4 linked regions of the Sphaerisporangium krabiense genome follow. The protein of the gene in region 1 interacts with the protein of each later gene in a pairwise test. Links are inferred from orthologs where the notes say so. Each region holds a gene or a part of one and is shown in the gene's direction. Other genes may lie near its edges. The genes, in order: dnaE, BJ981_RS10225, BJ981_RS31090 and rplL.

Region 1 (6,585 bases):
GTCGCCGAGGCATGATCTAGCGACCATTTCCGGAGCCGGCACAGGCGGAGACGATGGCGTCTCTGCCTTTCGTCATTTCAGACCCCGCCGGCTCGCGGTCAGCGCGCGGCCGGCGCCCAGCGAGGGAGCCGACATGTCATCGACCGGGCAGCCGGGCAGGCGCGTGGTACGCATCGGAAGCCTCACCGTGGGGGACGGCCCCGCGGTGGTGCTCGGAGGAGCGCAGGGGACGGGCCCCGGCCCCGACGGCCTGCGGCTGAGCCTCGCGCGCGTCACCCCGGGCGACCGTCCCGCCGTGCTGGCCAAGGCCCGCGCCTCGTGGGAGGGCCCGCTGCTCGCCGAGCCCGCGGAGCCGGGCGACCTGGCCGCCGTGGCCGAGCACGCCGACGCCGTGGTGGTCGGGACGGAATGGACCGAGGACGCCGCGCGGCTGCGGGCCGCCGCGGGCCTGGGCCTTCCCATGATCGTGCGCCGTGCCCCGGGGGCCTCCCTGGCGGCGTGGCTGGAGGTCGCCGGCCGCTGCGCCGGGGCGCCCGGCGTGGTGCTGTGCGAGGACACCGGCCAGGGGGTGGACCTGGGGCTCGCGCGGGCGGCGCGCGAGCGCGGCGGCCTGCCGGTCCTGGCGTCGGCCGGGGACGGCGCGGGGCTCGCCGCCGCGGCGGTCGCGGCCGGGGCGGACGGGCTCTGGCTGGCCGAGGACGCTCCCGCCGGCCAGGTCGCGGCGGCCCGCGAGGCCGTCACCGTGGTCGGCGCGCTCCTGCGGGACGAGCGTCCCGCCACCGTCGCGGCGGCCCGGGACGCGATCGACAGGACGGACGCGGCGCTGGCGGTGCTCCTCGAGCGGCGGGCCGCGCTGGCGGGCGTCGTCCAGCGCCTCAAGCCGGTGGGAGGGTTCGCCGGTCGCGACCCCGAGCGGGAGCGCCGGATCGTCGCCGCGATGGCCCGGCGCGCGCCGCGCCTGGGCGAGCGGCGGCTCGCGCCGATCATGAAAGCGGTGATCGAAAGCGGCCTCCACCTCGCCGAAGAGCTCAAGGAGACGCCAGGGGACAATGACGGGGAGCACGCGCCCGGCCCGGGGGCGGCGGCCGCGGGACGCCGGCATCACGATTGAGACTGCTGCGGCCCGTGTGCTCCGGGAGACCGCCGCGACGGCGTAGGCTCTGATCCGCCGCACCGGATCGAGGGGAGAGGGACGGCCGCATGGCTGATTCGTTTGTGCATCTGCACGTCCACACCGAGTACTCCATGCTGGACGGAGCGGCCCGGCTGAAGCAGATGTTCAAACAGGTCGGCGATCTCGGCATGCCCGCCATCGCGATCACCGACCACGGCAACATGCACGGCGCCTACGACTTCTACAGGCAGGCGACGGCGGCCGAGATCAAGCCCATCATCGGCATCGAGGCCTACGTCGCCCCCGAGTCGCGGTTCAACAAGAAGCCCGTCGTGTGGGGCGAGCCGCACCAGAAGAGCGACGACGTCTCGGCCGGTGGCTACTACACCCACATGACCATCTGGGCGCGCAACGCCACCGGCCTCGGCAACCTGATGAAGCTCTCCTCGCGCGCCTACACCGAGGGCTTCGTCCGCAAGTGGGCCCGCATGGACGCCGAGCTGCTCGCCGAGCACTCCGACGGCCTCATGGCCACCACCGGCTGCCCCTCCGGCGAGGTCCAGACCCGGCTGCGCCTCGGCCAGTACGACCAGGCCCTCGCCGCCGCCGCCCGCTACCAGGAGCTGTTCGGCAAGGAGAACTACTTCCTGGAGATCATGGACCACGGCCTCGACATCGAGCGCCGCGTCCGCGACGGCCTCACCCGCATCTCCAGGGAACTCGCCATCCCGCCGCTGGTGACCAACGACTCGCACTACACCTACGAGTCGGACTCCACCTCCCACGACGCCCTGCTGTGCATCCAGACCGGCAAGCAGCTCTCCGACCCCGACCGCTTCCGCTTCGACGGCAGCGGCTACTACGTCAAGACCGCCGACGAGATGCGCGCGGTCGACTCCTCCGACCTGTGGGCCGAGGGCTGCCGCAACACGCTGCTCGTCGCCGAGCGCGTGGACCCCGAGGGCATGTTCGGTTTCAAGAACCTCATGCCCACCTTCCCGGTGCCCGAGGGCCACACCGAGGAGAGCTGGTTCCGCGAGGAGATCGCCCGCGGCATGGGCCGCCGCTTCCCCGAGGGCGTCGACGAGGTCCACCAGCGCCAGATCGAGTACGAGATGGACGTCATCCTCCAGATGGGGTTCCCCTCGTACTTCCTCGTGGTCGCCGACTTCATCATGTGGGCCAAGAACAACGGCATCCGCGTCGGCCCCGGCCGAGGCTCCGCGGCGGGCTCGCTGGCGGCGTACGCGCTCGGCATCACCGACCTCGACCCCCTCCCGCACGGCCTGATCTTCGAGCGGTTCCTCAACCCCGACCGCGTCTCCATGCCCGACGTCGACATCGACTTCGACGAACGTCGCCGGGCCGACGTCATCCGCTACGTCACCGAGAAGTACGGCGCCGACAAGGTCGCCATGATCGCCACCTTCGGCACCATCAAGGCGAAAGCGGCCATCAAGGACGCCGCCCGCGTCCTCGGCTACCCCTACGCCCTCGGCGACAAGGTGTCCAAGGCGTTCCCGCCCGCCGTGATGGGCAAGGACATCCCGCTCTCCGGCATCTTCGACAACGACCACCCCCGGTACAACGAGGCCGGCGAGCTGCGCAAGCTCTACGAGGAGGACGTCGACGTCAAGGCGGCCGTCGACCTCGGCAGGGGTCTGGAGGGCCTGATCCGGCAGACCGGCGTGCACGCCGCCGGCGTCATCATGTCGGCCGAGGTCCTCACCGACTACATCCCGATCATGCGCCGCGACTCCGACGGCGCGATCATCACGCAGTTCGACTACCCGACCTGCGAGACGCTCGGCCTGCTGAAGATGGACTTCCTGGGCCTGCGCAACCTCACGATCATCGACGACTGCCTGAAGATGATCGAGGGCAACACCGACAGCATGATCGACCTGCTCAAGCTGCCGCTGGACGATCCGAAGACCTACGAACTGCTCGGCCGGGGCGACACGCTCGGAGTGTTCCAGCTCGACGGCGGCGGCATGCGCTCGCTGCTGCGCCTCATGAAGCCCGACAACTTCGAGGACATCTCCGCCGTCGGCGCCCTCTACCGTCCCGGCCCCATGGGCGCCAACTCCCACACCAACTACGCGCTGCGCAAGAACGGCCAGCAGGAGATCACCCCGATCCACGAGGAGTTCCGCGAGTCGCTGGCCGAGATCCTCGGCACCACCTACGGCCTGATCGTCTACCAGGAGCAGGTCATGGCCATCGCGCAGAAGGTCGCCGGGTTCTCGCTCGGCAAAGCGGACCTGCTGCGCCGCGCGATGGGCAAGAAGAAGAAGGCCGAGCTGGACAAGCAGTTCGAGTCCTTCGAGAAGGGCATGAAGGACAACGGCTACTCGGCCGCGGCGATCAAGACGTTGTGGGACATCCTTCTCCCGTTCTCCGACTACGCCTTCAACAAGGCCCACAGCGCCGCCTACGGCCTCGTCTCGTACTGGACGGCGTACCTCAAGGCCAACTACCCGGCCGAGTACATGGCCGCCCTGCTCACCTCCGTCAAGGACGACAAGGACAAGTCGGCCCTCTACCTCAACGAGTGCCGTCGCATGGGCATCAAGGTGCTCCCCCCGGACGTCAACGACTCCGACTTCGACTTCACCCCGCGCGGCAGCGACATCCGCTTCGGCCTGTCGGCGATCCGCAACGTCGGCGGCAACGTCGTGGACGGCATCATCACCGCCCGCAAGCAGAAGAGCCGCTTCGCCGACTTCAAGGACTTCCTGCGCAAGGTGCCCGCGCTGGTCTGCAACAAGCGCGTCATCGAGTCCCTGATCAAGGCCGGCGCGTTCGACTCCCTCGGCCACCAGCGCAAGGGCCTGGTCATGGTGCACGAGCAGGCCGTCGACGCCATCATCGACATCAAGAAGAACGAGGCCATCGGGCAGGACTCCCTGTTCGGTGCCATCGACGGCGCCGAGGACCAGACCTTCGACGTGCAGATCCCGCCCGGCGAGTGGGACAAGTCCACGCTGCTGGTCTTCGAGCGCGAGATGCTCGGCCTGTACGTCTCCGACCACCCGCTGTTCGGCGTGGAGCACATCCTGTCCGCCGGGGCCGACTGCTCCATCGCCGCCCTGCAGGACGACCAGCGCCCGGACGGCCAGGTCGTCACGGTCGGCGGCATCCTCACCGGCCTCCAGCGCAAGGTCACCAAGAAGGGCGACACCTGGGTGCTCACCACCCTGGAGGACCTCGAAGGCGCCATCGAGGTGATGATCTTCCCCTCGGCCTACCAGCTCTGCTCCACCGTCCTCGCCGAGGACGCCATCGTCTTCGTCAAGGGACGCCTCGACAAGCGCGAGGACGTCGCCAAGGTCGTCGCCATGGAGGTCACCGCCCCCGACCTCACCCAGGAGGCCGGCGGCCCCCTCGTCGTCAGCCTCGCCCTCACCCGCTGCACCCCCCCGGTGATCGGCCGCCTCAAGGAGGTCCTCACCACCCACCGCGGCACCACCGAGGTCCACCTCCAGCTCCACAACGGCCCCAAGACCACGATCATGCGCCTGGACGACCGCCTCCGCGTGGCCCCCTCCCCCTCCCTCATGGGCGACCTGAAACAACTCCTGGGCCCCACCTGCCTGGGCGCCTGACCTGTTGAGCACCGAAGCGCCCGCGAAACCTCGCGGGCGCGAGTCGAGGTCGGCGCGCGACGGCTCGTACTCGTCATGGACACGAGCGTCCTGCGCGGAGAGTCCGGCGAGACCGGCGCCCACGAAGGCAGCGCAGCCGCGCTCTCCTCGACCCACCTGCGGCGGAACATAGGGATGCCCTGTCCCGGAAATGGAGCCTTCGGCGCGCCCTATCTCAGGCGACCCTGACCTCGTCCAAGTCCCGCCGCCCCGCCCTACCGCCCGGCGGCGCGGGCGTGGGTCTCGCCGAGACTCCTGAGGCCATTCCCGCTCTTCCCGTCTTCATGGATGTGGAGCCGCAAGCTCGATCGACGTCCTGGGAAGCGCATCGACGCCGACCGGTACATGCCGCTCAGGGGGCTGGCGTCGCAGGGTGCGGCTTCCCTTGCCAAGCGCCACGAGCAGAACCAGACCATCTTCCCCAGCGATGATCCCTCGTCCACTGCGGGCACACTGGTGGGATGCGCATTCGATGGACGGTCGTCGCTCTGACGCTGGGGCTGGTCGCGTGTAGCTCCGGTGGGCCGAGTGGTCCTCAGGTTCGGCGGGGGCCGGCCGTCTCTGCGTCGGGCTCTGCGTCGGTCTCTGTGTCGGGCTCGCCGGCGGGGGCCGTGACGGTCAGGTGTGATGCGGCGATCGGGAGTGAGCACGTTCCGCCTGCTGGATTCGAGGTCATCGGTGGCGCGGTCGCGCTGCCGGCGGGGCCGGCTCGCACGCGAGCCTTACAGGCGGGGGTGGGGGACCTGCCTGACGGGGGCACGGGGTTGTTCGCGAAGCAGGGGCTGCTCGTGCGGCGCGGTGAGATGGTCGAACTGATCGTTCCGGAGGAACTCCGCGGCCGGTTCTGGCTGGAGTGGGGTGGCCTGCGGACGCCGAGCGATCACGTGGTGGTCGATCGCTGTGATGGGAACGACGAGTGGGTGGTTTTCGTGGGGGGCTACTTCGTGCGGCGAGCCGCATGCCTCCCGGTGATGGTGCGCGTCCGGGGTGGTGAACCACGGCAGGTCCACATCGGTGTCGGCGCGCCGTGCCCGGGCCAGAGCCCGGCTCCCCGGATATGACGCCCGGCTCCCCGGTGTGACCGGTCGTGCGTGCGCGTCATGCGGCAGCGGCGTGTGGTCGACGCCCTGGCGATGTGCCGCGCGTGGTGTTGATCGAATGGTCGGGTCTGGGTGTTCTGGTGGCCGGGGTGTGGTGAGCCCACCCGTGCGGCGCCGTCGTGGCCGAGCGCCGTGATCCCACCCAGAAGTACGCCCCAGGCCGGGCGCCCTATCAGGGATGCCGTCGGGTGCCGTTGAGAGCCGTTGCGGAACGTGTCGGCGGCACGTGCCGACGTCATCTCTTCAGAGCTTCCGCGGCAAGCCTGGGGCAGCGGCTCAGCGTGCCGCAAGTGCCCATGGAGGGCTGAGAAACCTAGCCGCGACGGCTGGTCCCGGAGGCGGCGGACAGCAAGGTGAGTGCGGCTTCGCGTGCGTGCTCGCCTGCGCTGGTCCCGTCCTGATGTGTGGCGACGACGGTGGCGCCCTCGACCAGCATGAGCAACTGCCGGCCCAGCAGGTGTGGATGGGACGCTCCGGCGCGCTCGGCGATGCCGGTGAAGAGCTCCAGGTAGCGGTCGAGATGGCGCGTGGTGATGGCGCGGACGGCCTCGACATGGTGCTGGGCGGCGGCGTTCAGCATCGCACAGCCGCGGAAGACCGGGTCGTCGTACCACTCCTGCAGGGCGTCGAACACCGCGGCGAGCTGGGCGCGGGGGTCGTCCCCCGCGGCCGCGGCGGCCCTGGCCAGCCAGTGCGTCACCCGTTCGCTGCGCGCCCTGAGCAT
Region 2 (5,504 bases), 3.4 Mb from region 1 along the record:
GACAGCACGAAGGCCCCGGCTGGATCGGTCCGGGGCCTTCGTGTTTGTGCTGCTCAACCAAGCGCGGAGGATAGGAGATTCGAACTCCTGAGGGGTTGCCCCCAACACGCTTTCCAAGCGTGCGCCCTAGGCCAACTAGGCGAATCCTCCGTCGAGAAGCTTACCGGACTTCGGCGGGGGCGTGGACCACGGTGGACGGGCACGAAACGGTCTCGGTGTGGGGGGCGGAGGCTCGATCGGCGTTCTGGGGCCACGAGCACTGCCGGGCGCGGCTAGACTGTGACCGGACCCCTCGCGCGGCGTCATCCTGTGAACCTCCCCAGGGCCGGAAGGCAGCAAGGATAAGCGGGCTCTGGCGGGTGTGCGAGGGGTCTCTTCGCTGGGGCCACCGTCGTCAGGCGCGCGATCCGATCGCCGCGCGTGACGCCCGCGGGCCGCCGGCGCTTCGCACTCCGACCCCCTAGGCGAGGAGACGGCATGAGTCTCGCTCTCTACCGCAAATACCGGCCTGGGACGTTCGCCGAGGTCAAGGGTCAGGAACACGTCACCGAGCCGCTCCGACAGGCGCTGCGCACCGGGCGCATCAACCACGCCTACCTGTTCAGCGGCCCGCGTGGCTGCGGCAAGACCTCCAGCGCGCGCATCCTCGCCCGCTCGCTGAACTGCGAGAAGGGCCCCACGCCCGACCCCTGTGGCGTCTGCGAGTCCTGCGTGGCCCTCGCTCCCACCGGGCCGGGCCACCTGGACGTCATCGAGATCGACGCCGCCTCGCACGGTGGCGTGGACGACGCCCGCGACCTGCGCGAGCGCGCGTTCTTCGCGCCCGTCTCCGCGCGGTTCAAGATCTACATCATCGACGAGGCGCACATGGTGACCCGCGAGGGTTTCAACGCGCTGCTCAAGCTCGTCGAAGAGCCTCCGCCGCACCTGAAGTTCGTCTTCGCGACCACCGAGCCCGAGAAGGTCATCGGCACCATCAAGTCGCGAACCCACCACTACCCCTTCCGGCTCATGCCGCCGGCGACGCTGCGCCAGCTGATGGAGGAGATCCTCGGCTCCGAGTCCGTGCCGTACGAGCCGGCCGCGCTGCCGCTGGTCGTGCGCGCGGGCGCCGGGTCGGCCCGTGACTCGCTGTCGATCCTCGACCAGCTCCTGGCCGGCGCGGACGACGCCGGGATCACCTACGCCCGCGCCGTCTCGCTCCTGGGGTACACCGACGCCGACCTGCTGGACGAGATCGTCACCGCGTTCGCGCGGCGCGACGGGGCCAAGGTCTTCGCGGCGGTCCACCGGGTCATCGAGGGGGGTCACGATCCGCGCCGGTTCGCCGCCGACCTCCTCGAGCGCTTCCGCGACCTGGTGGTGATCGCCAACGTCCCCGAGGCGACGTCCAGCGGCCTGCTCGACCATCCGGCCGACGAGCTGGAGCGGCTCGCCGCGCAGGCGGCCTCGATGGGGCCCGCCGAGCTGACCCGGGCGGCCGAGGTGTTCAACGCCGGGCTGACCGAGATGCGCGGCGCGACGTCCCCGAGGCTGCTCCTGGAGCTCATGTGCGCCCGCGTGCTGCTCCCCGGCGCCGAGGGGGGCGAGGCGGCGATGATGGCCCGCCTGGAGCGCCTGGAGCGCGGCGGGGTCGTGGCCGCGGCGCCGGCCGCCGTCGCGGCGTCCGCCGAGCCTCCGCCCGCCCCGCGGCCCGTGGCACGTGCCGAGCCCGCCGCGCCCGCCCCGCGCGTTGAGGAGGCGGAGCGGGCCGAGCCCCGCCCGCCCGCGGCGCGTCCCGCGGGCGACGACTGGCCCGCCGCGGCGAAGCCGGGGTCGGGCGGGCAGCCGAGCCGCCCGGAGCCCGCCTCCGATCCCGCCCCCGCTCCCCGGGTGGCCCCGCAGGGCGGCGCCCTGCAGCACACCTGGCCGCAGGTGCTCGACACGCTCAAGCGGCGTTCCCCGGCGGTCTGGGCCAACGTGAGCACGCACGCCGAGGTCATCGGCGTCGAGGGCAACATCGTCACCCTGGGCTACAGCCAGGTCGGCGCCATGCGCTACTTCGTCAACGGCACCAAGGACACCGTGGTGGCGGCGGCGATCGCCGAGGTCATGGGCGGCACGTGGAAGGTCGAGGCCGTCGTCGCCGGATCGTCGGGACCCCCGGCGGGAGGCGCGCCGGCGCGGCATGCTCCGCCCGCGGCCCGCCCGGCGCCGTCCCGGCCCGAGAACGCTCCCGCCCCGCAGGCGCCCCCGCCCCCGTCTCCTGCCCCGCAGGCGCCCGCGCGGCGGCAGCCGGCCGGGCGGCCCCAGGCTCCGGCGGCGCAGTCCGATGACGACCCCTGGCCGGACGCCCCGCCCCCGGACGACGTCGGCGGCCCTCCCGGCGGCGGACGCGGCCCGGCGAGCGGGGGGCTCGCGGCGGCGCGCTCGGCGGCGAACGCCGCGGCGCAGGCCGGTCCCCGGCAGGCGGGCGCGGCCGGCTGGCCGGACGCGGTGCCCGGCCGTGCCGGCTCCGGGGTCACGGACGCCGACGAGGTCGACCCGCTCAACGACGCGGACGCCGACGCCGACGCGCTGACCGGCATGGCCCTGGTCCAGCGCGAACTGGGCGGTCAGATCATCGGCGAGATCGACCACGGCTAGCGTCCTTGCCGATTCCTTGTCGGGGGTTGGCGTTTCATGACCCGATCCGGCGCGCCGTTGGCACGCGCATGGGCGGAAGCGGAAGGTCCTGCCCTCCATGGGGAGCGGGGGTTGACGCCGGCCGCAGGCGCTCGTGACCCGGCGGGAACCGGCGGCGTCCGCGCGTCCCGCGGCGAGGCCCGGCCGGTCCGGGGCCGAGGAGCGCTCCCCGGCGCGCGGCCGGTCCGCCGCGGCGCGCCGGGAACCTCGTCCCCACAGGCACACCCGGCCCCGCCACCGCCGTCACCTCCCCGGCTCCGACCTGCGGCGGGCCGCGCGGGCGCGGCGCGCCCGGCGGGGGCGGCGGTCCGAACACCACCGTGCGCCAGTGCAACATGCGTGGCAAACCCCGTAGGCTCGTGCCACACGCGAAGCCATGAGGAGCGCACGATCGTGAATCCAGGGGATGTCAATCTGCAGCAGTTGCTGGAGCAGGCGCAGCTCATGCAGCAGCAGCTCGCGACGGCCCAGCAGGAGCTCAGCGACGCGCAGATCGAGGGGTCCGCAGGAGGCGGCCTCGTCGTCGCGACCGTCAACGGCAGCGGTGAGCTGCTGGAGCTGAAGATCAGTCCCAAGGCCGTCGACGCCGGCGACCCGCAGGACACGGCCGACACGATCGCCGACCTGGTGATCGCCGCGGTGCGCGACGCCGTCCGCGCGGCCAGCGAGCTCCAGCAGGAGAAGCTCGGCCCGCTGGCGCAGGGGCTCGGCGGGGGCGGATTCCAGCTGCCAGGGTTCTGACCGTCATGTACGAGGGGGTCGTCCAGAACCTGATCGACGAGCTCGGCCTGCTGCCCGGCGTCGGTCCGAAGAGCGCGCAGCGCATCGCCTTCCACCTGCTGGCCGCGGACCCGGTCGACGTCAAACGCCTGGCGCACGCGCTGCTGGAGGTCAAGGAGAAGGTCCGCTTCTGCCGGGTCTGCGGCAACGTCGCGTCCGAGGAGGAGTGCCGGATCTGCCGGGACGCCCGGCGCGACCCGCACGTCATCTGCGTGGTCGAGGAGCCCAAGGACGTCGTGGCCATCGAGAAGACCCGCGAGTTCCGCGGGCGCTACCACGTTCTCGGCGGGGCGATCAGCCCTATCGAGGGGGTGGGTCCCGACGATCTGCGGATCCGCGAGCTGATGACGCGGCTGGCGGACGGGCAGGTCACCGAGCTGATCCTGGCGACCGACCCGAACCTCGAAGGGGAGGCCACGGCGACCTATCTCGCGCGTCTGGTCAAACCCATGGGTTTGAAAGTCACACGATTGGCCAGCGGACTGCCGGTGGGCGGAGACCTCGAGTACGCCGACGAGGTCACTTTGGGCCGCGCTTTCGAAGGACGGAGGTTGCTGGATGTTTGACGAGTGGAATGCTCTGGCCGACAGCGTCGCGGCGCACACGCAGAACTACCTCGACGGGCTGACGAGGCTCGCCGGCGGTGAGGGCGGTGACGCCATACTCGCGATGCTGCTGGTCGAGGTCTCGCAGGTCAGCCTGGCGGGCGCCCAGCTCGGGGCCGTTCAGGACGTGATCCTGCAGGGCAACGTCGAGCCCGCGACCGGTCCCGACCCCGACCTGGACGGCATGCGCACGGCGCTCGCCACACGCCTCGGCCCCGTGGACGACTACGTCGAGGTCTTCGACCCGTACAAGGACACCGGCGTCACGCACTACCGCCTGTCGGACGACCTCACCGCGGTCGCCGCCGACCTGGTCCACGGCCTCGGCCACTACCGGGCCGGGCGTCCGCTGGAGGCCCTGTGGTGGTGGCAGTACTCCTACTTCAACACCTGGGGCAACCACGCCGGCGCGGCGCTGCGCGCCCTGCAGGCGCTCGTCGCGCACACGCGCCTGGACGTCGTGGAGGAGTCGACGATCGCCTGATCCGCGAGGGCGGTCCCGCGCGGAGGAACGGCCGTACAGACGGCGTGAAGTGCCCGGTTGTCCACATAGTGGGTAATTCAGTCGGCTCCGCAGAGCGCCCAAGTAGACTGTGAGCTCCGCAGACCGAACCTTTGGGAGACATCCCGTGGCGCTCGTTGTCCAAAAATACGGTGGTTCCTCCGTCGCCGACGCATCGCGCATCAAGCGTGTGGCCCAGCGGATCGTCGCGACGAAAAAAGCCGGCAACGACGTCGTGGTCATCGTCTCGGCGATGGGTGACACGACCGACGAGCTGCTCGACCTCGCCCAGCAGGTGTCGCCGCTGCCTCCCGGCCGCGAGCTCGACATGCTGCTGACCGCGGGCGAGCGCATCTCGATGGCCTTGCTGGCCATGGCGATCGCCAACCTCGGCCACGAGGCCCGGTCCTTCACCGGCTCGCAGGCCGGGGTGATCACCGACTCCACGCACGGCAAGGCGCGCATCATCGACGTGACGCCCGGCCGCATCCGCGAGGCCCTGAACATCGGCCAGATCGCGATCGTGGCCGGCTTCCAGGGCGTCTCGCAGGACACCAAGGACATCACGACGCTCGGCCGCGGCGGCTCGGACACGACGGCGGTCGCGCTGGCGGCGGCGCTGGAGGCCGACGTCTGCGAGATCTACACCGACGTCGACGGCATCTTCACCGCCGATCCGCGCATCGTCTCCGCCGCGCGCCAGATTCCTCGCATCGCCTACGAGGAGGCCATGGAGATGGCCGCGTGCGGCGCCAAGATCCTCCACCTGCGCTGTGTGGAGTACGCCCGGCGGTTCGACCTGCCGATCCATGTCCGGAGCTCCTTCAGCAGCAGGGAAGGCACCTGGGTCGTCTCCGACCCCTATACCGAAGGAAACGTGATGGAGCAGCCGATCATCTCCGGCGTCGCGCACGACCGCAGCGAGGCGAAGATCACCGTGGTCGGGGTGCCCG
Region 3 (5,398 bases), on another replicon or contig:
ACCAGCATGCTCCTGCCCACCCCGAAGCCGTCCCTGGCCTCGGGGTTCGGGGCCTGGCCCACGGCGATGGTCCAGGTGGTGTTCTCGATGGCGCGGGCCTTGACCAGCGTGGTCCAGTGCTCCTCCTTCATCGGCCCGGAGCCCCAGGCGGCGATGACGGCGAACGCGTCGGCGCCGAGGTCGACCAGGGCGCGGGTCAGCTCGGGGAACCGGACGTCGTAGCAGGTGACGAGCCCGATCCGCAGCCCGGCCACCTCCGCGACGACCGGCTCGGCGCCGGGGGCGACCAGGTCGGACTCGCGGGCGCCGAAGGAGTCGAACAGGTGGATCTTGCGGTACGCCGCGACCCGCGTGCCGTGGCGGTCCAGCGCGACGGCGGTGTTGTACACCCGGCCGTCCGCGGGCTCGAACGTGCCGAGCACGACGGCCACCTCGTGCGTGCGGGCGGCGGCGGCCACGGCGGTCATGAAGGGCCCGTCGAGCGGCTCGGCGTGGTCGGCGACGGCCTTGCCGAACCGGGTGAGCGTCGCCTCGGGGAAGACGGCGAGGGCGGCGCCCCGCGAGGCGGCCCTGCCGAGCGCGTCGCGCACGCGTTCGAGGTTGGTCTTCGGGTCGTCGGACACCGGGATCTGGCACAGGGCGATGCGGGTCACCCGACCAGCGTAAGCGCGGGCGGGGTCAGTTGCCGAGATCCCCGGCCGCGTGGCCGGGGGACGGGAGCGGCGCGGGGGAGGCGCGCCGGTTCGGCACCACCTCCCACCAGGTCAGGCAGCGCCACGCCCACTCCAGGGGTCCGTAGCGGAAGCGCGCCAGCCACCAGTGCGCGAAGGCGGCCAGCAGGGCGAGCAGCGCGGCGCCGAACGCGACGGCGGTGAGCCGGGTGGTGTCCCGGGCCAGCAGCGGGGCGGCGGCGACGGCGCAGAGGCCGCCGGACAGGTAGGCGGTGAGCGTGATCCGCCCGAGCGGCCGGAGGAACGCGGCCAGGGCGGGACGCGCGCGGACCAGCAGGAGCACCCCGGCGCAGTACGCGGTGGCGGCTGCCAGCCCGGCCAGCGGGTACACGGCGGGCGTGTAGCGGAACTCGAACGTCTCCGGGTGCGTCCACAGGTGGTTCCAAGCCCAGGTGAGCGCGACGGCGAGCGGCGCGCTCACCGCCAGCGTGGGCACGAGGACGCGCGGGCCGGGCCTGTACTCGATCACGGCCATGCCGAGCAGGAAGAGCCCCGGAACCAGCCAGATGCCACCGAACTGGAGGAACGTCGCCCACGCGGTGGCGGCGATCCCGGCCGCGAGGACCAGCCACCGGGGGAGGAAGGACGCGGGCAGCAGCACGACCGCCCCGGTGATCGCGTACGGCAGCAGCACCTCGCCCGGGCTGGCGAGCCCGTGCAGCAGCCCGAGGCAGGCCAGGACGGCGAGTCTGCGCAGCAGCGGCCACCACGGGCGGGGCGTCCGATGGGCCGCCGAGCGGAGGAAGAGGACGAAGCTCACGCCGAAAAGGACGGAGAAGATCGGATAGAAGCGGCTTTGCAGGAGGTTGTCGAAGACCCAGTCCGCGGGGGCCGGGGGGTGCTCCGCCAGTTCTCCCATGGTGTGCTGCCAGGTGTTCACCAAGGTGATCCCGCAGACCGCGAAACCGCGCAGGGCGTCCAGTTCGTGGATGCGCGTCCCCGGGACGGCCTCGCTTCGCATGCCCTATATATACGGCTATTTCTGACATTCGCCCGAGGGGTCGACGCCGGAAGGCCCGATAGGCTGCTGCGCGTGAGCGAACCTCTGGTGGCGCGCATGCGCGAGTTCGGCACGACCGTCTTCGCCGAGATGACGGCGCTCGCCGTCCGGACGGCCTCGATCAACCTCGGGCAAGGGTTCCCCGACACCGACGGCCCCGAGGCCATGCTCGAACGCGCCGTGGCCGCGATCAGGGAGGGCCTCAACCAGTACCCGCCCGGCCCCGGCGTCCCCGAACTGCGGCAGGCGGTCGCCGAGCACCGCAAGCAGCACTACGGCCTGGTCTACGACCCCGACGGCGAGGTCCTCGTCACCGTCGGCGCGACCGAGGCGCTGGCCGCGTCCGTCCTCGCCCTGTGCGAGCCCGGCGACGAGGTCGTCGTCTTCGAGCCCTACTACGACTCCTACGCCGCCGCGCTCTCCCTGGCCGGCGCCGTGCGCAGGCCGGTGACGCTGCGGCCGGTGGAGGGCCGGTTCACCTTCGACCCCGCCGAGCTGCGCGCCGCCGTCGGCCCGCGCACCCGGGCCATCCTCGTCAACTCCCCGCACAACCCGACCGGCACCGTCTTCACCCTGGAGGAGCTGACGGCCATCGCCGCCGTCGTCGAGGAGCACGGGCTCATCGCCATCACCGACGAGGTGTACGAGCACCTGACCTTCGACGGCGTCCGGCACATCCCCCTCGCCACGCTGCCGGGCATGCGCGAGCGCACCGTCATGATCTCCTCGGCCGGCAAGACGTTCTCGGTGACCGGCTGGAAGACCGGATGGGTGTGCGCGCCGCGTGAGCTGGTGACGGCCGTCCAGACCGTCAAACAGTTCCTCACCTTCACCTCCGGCGCTCCCTGGCAGCTCGCGGTCGCGCACGGGCTGCGCGAGGAGCTGGCCTGGGTCGGCGGCATGCGCGACGGACTGGCCGCCAAGCGCGACCGGCTCATGGCCGGCCTGTCCGCCGCCGGGTTCGAGGTCTACCGCCCGGCGGGGACGTACTTCGTGCAGACCGACATCACGCCGCTCGGCTTCACCGACGGCCTGGACCTGGCGCGGCGGCTGCCCGAGCTCGCCGGCGTCGTCGCCATCCCGACGCAGGTCTTCTACGACCGCCGCGAGCTGGGCAGACGCTTCGTCCGCTTCGCCTTCTGCAAGAAGGACGAGGTCATCGACGAGGCGGTGGCCCGGCTCGCCCGCCTGCGCGGGGCCGTCTGAGGACTCGGGAACGCGCGAGAAGGCGCGGCGGCGGTCCGGGCCGGTGCCGGTCCGCCGCCGCGCTCGGGGTCGGATGGTCAGTTCTGGACGGCGTACGCCCGAATGATCGTCTGCTTCACCTGGACACCGCCGGGGCCGGTGGCGGTGGCGCGCAGGGTGACGGGGCCGGGGGTGGCGGGGTTGGTCACCGAGGTGGTCCAGCCCTCGCCGTTCCGGCGGACCTGCAGCGTCCGCCAGGTGGCGCCGTCGTCGAAGGAGGCTTCGACGACGGGGGTGTCCAGCTCGCCGCCGTCGGCGGTGATCGGGATCTCGGTCACCGTGCCGGGCCTGGCCCGGTTGTAGGCGTCCAGCCCCTCGGGGGCGAATCGCACCGACGGCACCGCGAGTGGCGTGCTGTCGTCGGTGTGGGCCGAGGTGAACGTCCAGGAGGCGTCGATCGCGGTGGCCAGCGCGGCGTAGGGGACGTCACGGCGGGCGGAGACGTTCACGGTGTAGTCGCCCTCGCCGGCGGGGACCCGCGCGGCGAGGCGGCACCAGTCGGCGACGAAGCAGTCTTCCAGCTCGATCCGCTCCAGGACCTCGCCGTCCTTGGCCAGGGACACCGTGCCGGTGACGTTGCTGTCCCAGCCGGTGTGGCCGATGCCGCCGTCGGTGAACAGCCCCTCCGGCGTGTAGGCCAGTTCGTCGCCGGTCCGCGTCACGCGTGGCGCGGAGGGGCCGGTCACCGCCGCGTTCCACAGCTCGGCGGACTGCCCGGCCCGCACGGGCCGCTGCTGAAGGTCGACGAGGGAGTACCCACCCTGCGTGAGCCGGCCGGACCAGAGCAGGTCCTGTCCCGGCGTCAGGTAGTTGTCGACCGTGCTCGGCATCGTGACGGTGGTGGGGGCACTGCGCAGTTCCTCGTCCGTGCCGCGAAGGACGAACCACCTGGCGAACTGCGCCGTGGCGTCCGCGTTCTGGGCGCGGAAGGTCATGCTGACCTTGGCGAGGTCGGCCTTCGCGAATCGCCTGGCCGGGTCGGCGGGGATCTGGCCGGTGCGGCGGTCGACCAGGTCGTACCGGATCGGTGCCGCGCCACCCCCCGTCAGCACCTGGTATGCCAGGTATTCCAGGCCCGGCCGGCTGGAGGGCAGCGTGTACGCGGCCTCCCCCTGGGGGACGAGGTATTCGCGCACGTACCCGTTGCCCCCGGTGTTGCCCAGATTGATCGCGAGCTGGCCGGTGGGTTCGGCCGCGGGGTCGTCCACCGTGAGGCTGATCCGCCGGCCCAGGCGGGCGTCGAGCGTCAACCTCACGGCCGCGGGGCCGATCGTGAACGCGCGGTCGGTGAACGTGCTTACGCCCTTCTCCGACAGTTGCGCGTTGAGGTTCCACTCGCCGGGCCCCAGACGGACCTCCGCGACGCCGTCGACGAACCGCAGGCTGGAGCGTTCACCGGTCTTGAGGTTGAACAGCGCCGCGTCGACCTCCTGAACAGGACCGCCGTCCCTGCCGACGGCCCTGACCGTCAGGTCGTAGGACTCGGGTTCGATATAGGCGCCGGCCAGGGTGCGTACGGTGAGCTCGCCCGCGGTGGCGGTGAGCGTACCGGTGTAGACGCCCGGTCGCAGGCCGGAGTCCAGGGTGAGGGTCACCGAGGCGTCGCCGCCCGCCGGGACGGTGAGGTGGCCGGCGGACAGCGTGTAGGGACCGTCTTCGGTCAGCGCGAGCTCCACCGGCTCCTGGGAGGCGTTGGTGTAGGTGACCTCCTTGGTGACGTCCTCGTCGTTGTGGGGCCAGGCGAGGTAGGTCCAGAGGTTGCCGGTGTCGTTCGTCACGCTCTGCGTGACCGCGCGGGCCACGTCGACCCGGCCGGCGCCTTGCTCGTAGGGGGTCATGCCGGCGCCCGGCCTGGCCGTGGCGATGAGCGCGGCCTTGAGGCGTTCGCCGTTCCAGCCGGGGTGCTGCTGGGCGAGAATGGCGGCGGCGCCGGCCACGTGCGGGGCCGCCATCGAGGTGCCGCTCATGGCCACGTACGGGTCGCCGGGGCCGCCGGCGCCGCTGCGTGCCGCGACGATTCCCATGCCCGGTGCGGTGATGTCCGGTTTGACGGCTTGGTCGATGATGCGCGGGCCCCGGCAGGAGAACGGGGCCAGGACGTCGTTCCGGTCCACCGCCCCCACCGTCAGCGCGGCATCGGCGCTGCCGGGACTGCGGACGGGCTCCCCGGCTTTCCTCAGGTTGCCGGCCGCGACGACGAACAGGGTTCCCGTCTGCTCGCTGAGGGTGTTCACCGCCTCTTCGAGCGGGTCCAGCCCGCGGGTGTCCGGCACGCTGAGGCTCATGTTGACCACCGGCGCCTTGATCTCGGTGGCCGCCCACTCCATGCCGGCGATCACATCGGACACCTGGTTGTCACCGCCGGCCCCCAGGACCTTGCCGACGGCGATCTTGGCGTCGGGGGCGACGCCCTTGTACCTGC
Region 4 (5,321 bases), 5.0 Mb from region 1 along the record:
ATCAGCGTGCGGCCAGGCCCCCCAGGGGCAGTCGGCCGAGTCCCTCGGCGCGGTCAAGCTCTCCGCCGCCGAGACGCTCCAGCAGAGCGCCAAGAGCGCCGAGAGCGTGAACTCCTACAGCGCCCAGCTCGTCGTGGACTTCACCGCCCCCAAGGAGGGCGCCGGGAGCGCGGGGGGCTCGGGGACCGTCAAGGGCTCGGTGGTCTACCACCAGAAGCCTCAGATCGCCTCGGACGTCAAGCTCGACCAGATCAGCGTGGCCGGGCAGAACGTGCCCGGCGGGGTCCGCCTGATCCTCCTCGGCGACACGGCGTACGTGAAGATGGACATGCTCACCAAGCTCATGGGCGGCACCAAGCCGTGGATCAAGGTCGACCTGGCCAAGGCCGGTCAGCAGGGCGGCGTCGACGTCGACCAGCTGCTGCGGCAGGCGCAGCAGGTCGACCTGCAGACCAGCGTCAAGATGCTGACCACGTCCAAGGACGTCACCACGGCCGGCACCGAGAGCGTCGGCGGGGTCGAGACGACGCACTACAAGGGCACGTTCGTCGTCGCCGACGCGGTCAAGCAGCTCGCGCCCGAGCTGCGGCAGAACCTGGAGGGCCAGCTCTCCAACGTCAAGGACATGAAGTTCGACGCCTGGATCGACGCGCAGAACCTGCCGCGCAAGGTCGAGATGAACGGCGCCCAGAACGAGGGGAGCTTCAAGCTGACCTCGACGTTCGGCGACTTCAACAGCGCCGCCGAGGTCACGGCCCCGCCGGCCGCCGAGGTGGGCGAGCTGCCGAGCAACCTCGGGAACATCCCGGCCGGTGGCGGCGACACCACCGGCGGCGGTAGCTGACGCGAGACCGCTTCCGGCGTGCTCCGCGGGACGACTCCGCGGAGCGCGTCGTCCGGCCGCGGGCGTGATTTGGCGCCAGGCGGCCGGAGGACGTACAGTGTCCAGTGCCGAAGACCGCCGGTCGTCGCCGAGCCTGTCATGGCCCGGTGGCCCAAGGATCCACGACGTGGACGGCCAGCGTAGGTGTGTGAGTTTCCATATGGTGTCCCGCGCGGCCTCCCCGCGCGAATCCGTGTGTGAGCCCCGTGCGCCTGCGCCGGGGCTTTTCGTTTTCCCGACTCCTTGAGCCCTTCGCCGGCGGCACATCTGGAAGGAGGCCCATGGCGAGGGCGGAAAAGGCGACCGCGGTCGCCGAGCTCAAGGATCGTTTCGAGAGCTCGAACGCCGCTGTCCTGACCGAGTACCGCGGTCTCACCGTCGCGCAGCTCAAGGAGCTGCGCGTCTCGCTCGGTGAGCACGCGAAGTTCGCCGTGGCGAAGAACACGCTGTCCAAGATCGCGGCCAACCAGGCCGGGGTCGACTCCCTGGACGACCTGTTCCAGGGGCCCACCGCGATCGCGTTCGTCAGCGGCGACGTGGTCGAGGCGGCCAAGGGGCTGCGTGAGTTCGCCAAGGCCAATCCCCTCCTGATCATCAAGGGCGGTGTCGTCGACGGCAAGTCGATGACCCCGGACCAGATCAACACGCTTGCCGACCTGGAGCCGCGCGAGGTCCTGCTCGCGAAGCTGGCCGGCGCGCTGAAGGCGAAGCAGTCGCAGGCCGCCGCCACCCTCAACGCGCTGCCCACCCAGATGGCCCGCCTGGTCGAGGCCCTGCGCGCCAAGCGCGACGAGGCCGGCCCGGCGGACGCCGCCGAGTGAGCACGGCGCAAGCGGAGTAAGCACGGCGCGAAAGCGTCACGGCAGGGGATTCAGGCGCGTACCGCGGACCTGTTCCAAGTTTTTGCAATTCATACGGAGGAACCACCATGGCGAAGCTCAGCACCGACGAGCTGCTCGACGCGTTCAAGGAGATGACCCTTCTTGAGCTCGCGGACTTCGTGAAGCTCTTCGAGGAGACCTTCGACGTCAAGGCCGCCGCGCCCGTCGCGGTCGCCGCCGCCCCCGGTGGCGGTGGCGCGGCCGCCGCCGCCGAGGAGGTCGAGGAGCAGGACGAGTTCGACGTCATCCTCGACGCGGCCGGCGACAAGAAGATCCAGGTCATCAAGGAGGTCCGCGCCCTCACGAGCCTCGGGCTCAAGGAGGCCAAGGACCTCGTGGACGGCGCTCCCAAGCCGGTCCTGGAGAAGGTCAACAAGGAAGCCGCCGAGAAGGCCAAGGCCGCCCTGGAGGGCGCCGGCGCCACCGTCACCGTCAAGTGACCTCGCGCGACTGATCCGCACGCCGAGAAGGGGCGGTCCCACCCAGGTGCCGGGTGGGCCGCCCCTTCCGCGTGTCCAGGGTCTTCGCGCGCTTCAACAGCATTTATGAGAGTTATGGCCGGATATGTCGCCCTAGGCTGGGCGTCCGGATCCCCTCTCGGGCCCGCCGCCGCACCCCGGCCGCGAGAAAACGGTGATCGCCGCCGGGGGATCGCGATACCGGGTTATGATCCGGCGACCGGCCGCCCGGGGCCCGCGACGCGCCCCGTTCGTCGTGGCGCCTCCGAGGGCGGCCACCAGGCGATGGGAGGAACAGGTGGCGCTGCACGCGGCTCGCTCCCCCCGCAGGACACGGCTGCTGGTCCTGGCGGCACTGGCCGTGCTCATCGCCGGCCTCGGCGTCGCCTGGGTGAGCGTCGGCGCCGACCTCGACGCCGCCCGCGCCGCCGCGAAGGACCGCTCGGCCGCGGTCCAGGCCGCGGAGCGCTACGCCCTGACGCTCATGGCCGTCGACCACCGCACCGTGGACCGCGACGTGCGGCGGGTGCTCGACTCCTCCGTCGGCCAGGCGAGGACCGACTACGCCAGGGACGCCGGGCGGCTCAAGGCCGCGACGCTGCGGAACAAGGCCGTCCAGACCGGCGTGGTGCGCGCCGCGGGCCTGGTGTCGATGGACGCCGCCGGTACCGGCGCCCGGGTGCTGGTGGTGGCCGACTCGGTGATCCGCTGGGAGGGCGTCAAGACGGCGCCGCAGGAGCGCTTCTACCGCTGGAACATGGAGGTCACCAAGACCCGTGGAGCGTGGTGGGTGTCGAAGCTGGAGCAGGTGACGTGACCGGCGAAGGGCTCTCGGCGGCCCTGGAGCGGCCCGAGCGCCGCCGTTGGCGGTCTCTGGGCTACTTGCTCACGATCGGCGTCGCGACGGTCCTGGTGGCCGTTCTGGCGGTTCTGGTGGTGGTCGGGCATCTCCGTCTCCGCGACCTGCGCGCGAGCGAGGCCGCCTCCGCCGAGGCGCTGGCGGCGGCGCGCGCGTACGCGCCGGACATGCTGTCCTACGACTACCGCACGATCGACGCCGACCTCGCCCGGGCGCGGGGGTACGCCACCGGCACGCTGGCCGAGAACTACCGCGAGCTCGCGCGAACCCTCGCGCCCACCGTCAAACGTCAGCAGACCGTGCAGCAGGCGGTCGTGGCCGCGGCCGCCGTGGAGTCGGCCACGCCCGACCGGGTCCAGGTGTTGCTGTTCGTCAACATGGGAACGACGAAGGTGGTGCCGGGCGAGAGCCGACCCCAGCGGCAGGTCCTCCAGAGCCGTGCCCGGTTCGTGCTGGTCAGAGGCGAGGACCACTGGTTGGTGGCTGAGTTGTCGACCTTGATTGGCAACGCCCCGGCAAACTGAGACATGTCCGGCGGGCCGCACCGCCCCGGGCGTGGTGCGTTATTCAATTGTTAGTAAAGCTTGGGTTTGAGGATCGCGAACCTGGGCAGGGATAAGGGCACGACAGCGTCGATGGCGGGTAAGCCTTCGACCCTCGGAGTGACAGAGCGTTAGCCGATCCATCGCGTGGGTATCGTCTGGATCCGGCTCGGGCCCTGGCTCCCTGAGGGAAGAAAACCCAGCGTGAGGGCCATCGGTTCGCGCGAACCGGGCCTCTCGGGCTTGACGTTTCGGCGCTGACGGGCGATGCTGCGTCCAACGTGGAGCGCAGAGCGAGACGGGAGTGGACAGGTGTATGCCTATCGGCTACACTGCCCCTTTGCGCTGCCCTTTGACGACCCGTCTCTCTAGGTAACTTCTGAGTCCTGGTCGTCTGGCGTGCGTGTAGTCAGTCCGCGAGCCCTCGGAAGGACATCTGTTGGCAGCCTCGCGCAACGCCTTCGCCGTACCCGCCGGTCCCCGCCGCGTTTCTTTCGCGCGCATTCAGGAGCCGTTGGAAGTTCCCGATCTTCTCGCCCTGCAGACCGAGTCGTTCGACTGGCTGCTGGGCAACGAGAAATGGCGGTCGCGGGTGGAGGCGGCTCGCCAGGCCGGGCGCAAGGACGTTCCGGCCCAGTCCGGTCTCGAAGAGATCTTTGAGGAGATCAGTCCGATCGAGGACTTCTCCGGGACGATGTCCTTGTCGTTCCGTGATCACCGGTTCGAGCCGCCCAAGTACTCGGTCGATGAGTGCAAAGACAAGGACATGACCTTCTCCGCCCCGATGTTCGTCACGGCGGAGTTCATCAATAACACCACCGGCGAGATCAAGAGCCAGACGGTGTTCATGGGCGACTTCCCGCTCATGACCTCCAAGGGCACCTTCATCATCAACGGCACCGAGCGTGTCGTCGTCTCCCAGCTGGTGCGGTCTCCGGGCGTCTACTTCGACCGGTCGGTCGACAAGACCTCCGACAAGGACCTGTACAGCTGCAAGGTGATCCCGTCGCGTGGTGCGTGGCTGGAATTCGAGATCGACAAGCGCGACAGCGTCGGCGTCCGCATCGACCGCAAGCGCAAGCAGGCCGTGACGGTGCTGCTGAAGGCGCTGGGCTGGACCAGCGACCAGATTCTCGAGCGGTTCGGTCAGTACGAGTCGATGCGGGCGACGCTGGAGAAGGATCACACCTCCGGTCAGGACGACGCGTTGCTGGACATCTACCGCAAGCTGCGTCCGGGCGAGCCGCCGACCAAGGAGTCGGCGCAGACGCTGCTGGAGAACCTGTACTTCAATCCCAAGCGTTACGACCTGGCGAAGGTCGGCCGGTACAAGATCAACAAGAAGCTCGGCGTCGACGCCGACATCAACCAGGGCACTCTGACCGAAGACGACATCGTCAACACGATCGAGTACATCGTCCGGCTGCACGCCGGCGAGGTCGAGATGCCCGGGGCGAACGGCCAGATCGTCGTCGAGACCGATGACATCGACCACTTCGGCAACCGCCGCCTGCGCACGGTCGGCGAGCTGATCCAGAACCAGGTGCGCCTGGGTCTGGCCCGCATGGAGCGGGTGGTGCGCGAGCGCATGACCACCCAGGACGTCGAGGCGATCACGCCGCAGACCCTGATCAACATCCGCCCCGTGGTGGCGTCGATCAAGGAGTTCTTCGGCACCTCGCAGCTGTCGCAGTTCAT

The links.
Region 2: the proteins of dnaE (region 1) and BJ981_RS10225 interact in binary tests that used the Escherichia coli proteins (3 or more experiments, as listed by UniProt). The link is inferred for Sphaerisporangium krabiense from one-to-one orthologs.
Region 3: the proteins of dnaE (region 1) and BJ981_RS31090 interact in binary tests that used the Escherichia coli proteins (3 or more experiments, as listed by UniProt). The link is inferred for Sphaerisporangium krabiense from one-to-one orthologs.
Region 4: the proteins of dnaE (region 1) and rplL interact in binary tests that used the Escherichia coli proteins (3 or more experiments, as listed by UniProt). The link is inferred for Sphaerisporangium krabiense from one-to-one orthologs.

Annotation. Positions count from the first base shown.
Region 1 is NZ_JACHBR010000001.1:5,733,391-5,739,975, forward strand. The notes cover bases 885-4,922. They hold dnaE (DNA polymerase III subunit alpha), read left to right. Parts: upstream 885-1,200; coding sequence 1,201-4,722; downstream 4,723-4,922. Other genes in these bases: BJ981_RS38495 (chorismate mutase), read left to right, coding at 885-1,111. Outside these bases: more of BJ981_RS38495, read left to right, coding at 743-884; BJ981_RS25130 (TetR/AcrR family transcriptional regulator), read right to left, coding at 6,175-6,585. UniProt on the Escherichia coli protein: DNA polymerase III is a complex, multichain enzyme responsible for most of the replicative synthesis in bacteria. This DNA polymerase also exhibits 3' to 5' exonuclease activity. The alpha chain is the DNA polymerase catalytic subunit.
Region 2 is NZ_JACHBR010000001.1:2,352,787-2,358,290, reverse strand. What follows is about bases 95-3,051. They hold BJ981_RS10225 (DNA polymerase III subunit gamma and tau), read left to right. Parts: upstream 95-477; coding sequence 478-2,625; downstream 2,626-3,051. In the rest of the region: BJ981_RS10220 (YbaB/EbfC family nucleoid-associated protein), read left to right, coding at 3,058-3,405; recombination mediator RecR, read left to right, coding at 3,411-4,010; BJ981_RS10210 (DUF5063 domain-containing protein), read left to right, coding at 4,003-4,533; BJ981_RS10205 (aspartate kinase), read left to right, coding at 4,679-5,504. UniProt on the Escherichia coli protein: Part of the beta sliding clamp loading complex, which hydrolyzes ATP to load the beta clamp onto primed DNA to form the DNA replication pre-initiation complex.
Region 3 is NZ_JACHBR010000002.1:688,479-693,876, forward strand. What follows is about bases 1,000-3,850. They hold BJ981_RS31090 (pyridoxal phosphate-dependent aminotransferase), read left to right. Parts: upstream 1,000-1,764; coding sequence 1,765-2,937; downstream 2,938-3,850. Other genes in these bases: BJ981_RS31085 (DUF418 domain-containing protein), read right to left, coding at 1,000-1,692; BJ981_RS31095 (S8 family serine peptidase), read right to left, coding at 3,015-3,850. In the rest of the region: BJ981_RS31080 (carbon-nitrogen hydrolase family protein), read right to left, coding at 1-653; more of BJ981_RS31085, read right to left, coding at 679-999; more of BJ981_RS31095, read right to left, coding at 3,851-5,398. UniProt on the Escherichia coli protein: Shows aminotransferase activity with methionine and histidine as substrates, and to a lesser extent also with phenylalanine.
Region 4 is NZ_JACHBR010000001.1:762,582-767,902, reverse strand. What follows is about bases 734-3,507. They hold rplL (50S ribosomal protein L7/L12), read left to right. Parts: upstream 734-1,811; coding sequence 1,812-2,204; downstream 2,205-3,507. Other genes in these bases: BJ981_RS03235 (Rv1363c family protein), read left to right, coding at 3,009-3,507; BJ981_RS03240 (Rv1363c family protein), read left to right, coding at 2,521-3,039; rplJ (50S ribosomal protein L10), read left to right, coding at 1,165-1,704; BJ981_RS03255 (SCO4651 family lipoprotein), read left to right, coding at 734-844. Also shown: more of BJ981_RS03255, read left to right, coding at 1-733; more of BJ981_RS03235, read left to right, coding at 3,508-3,605; rpoB (DNA-directed RNA polymerase subunit beta), read left to right, coding at 4,063-5,321. UniProt on the Escherichia coli protein: The binding site for several of the GTPase factors involved in protein synthesis (IF-2, EF-Tu, EF-G and RF3). Is thus essential for accurate translation.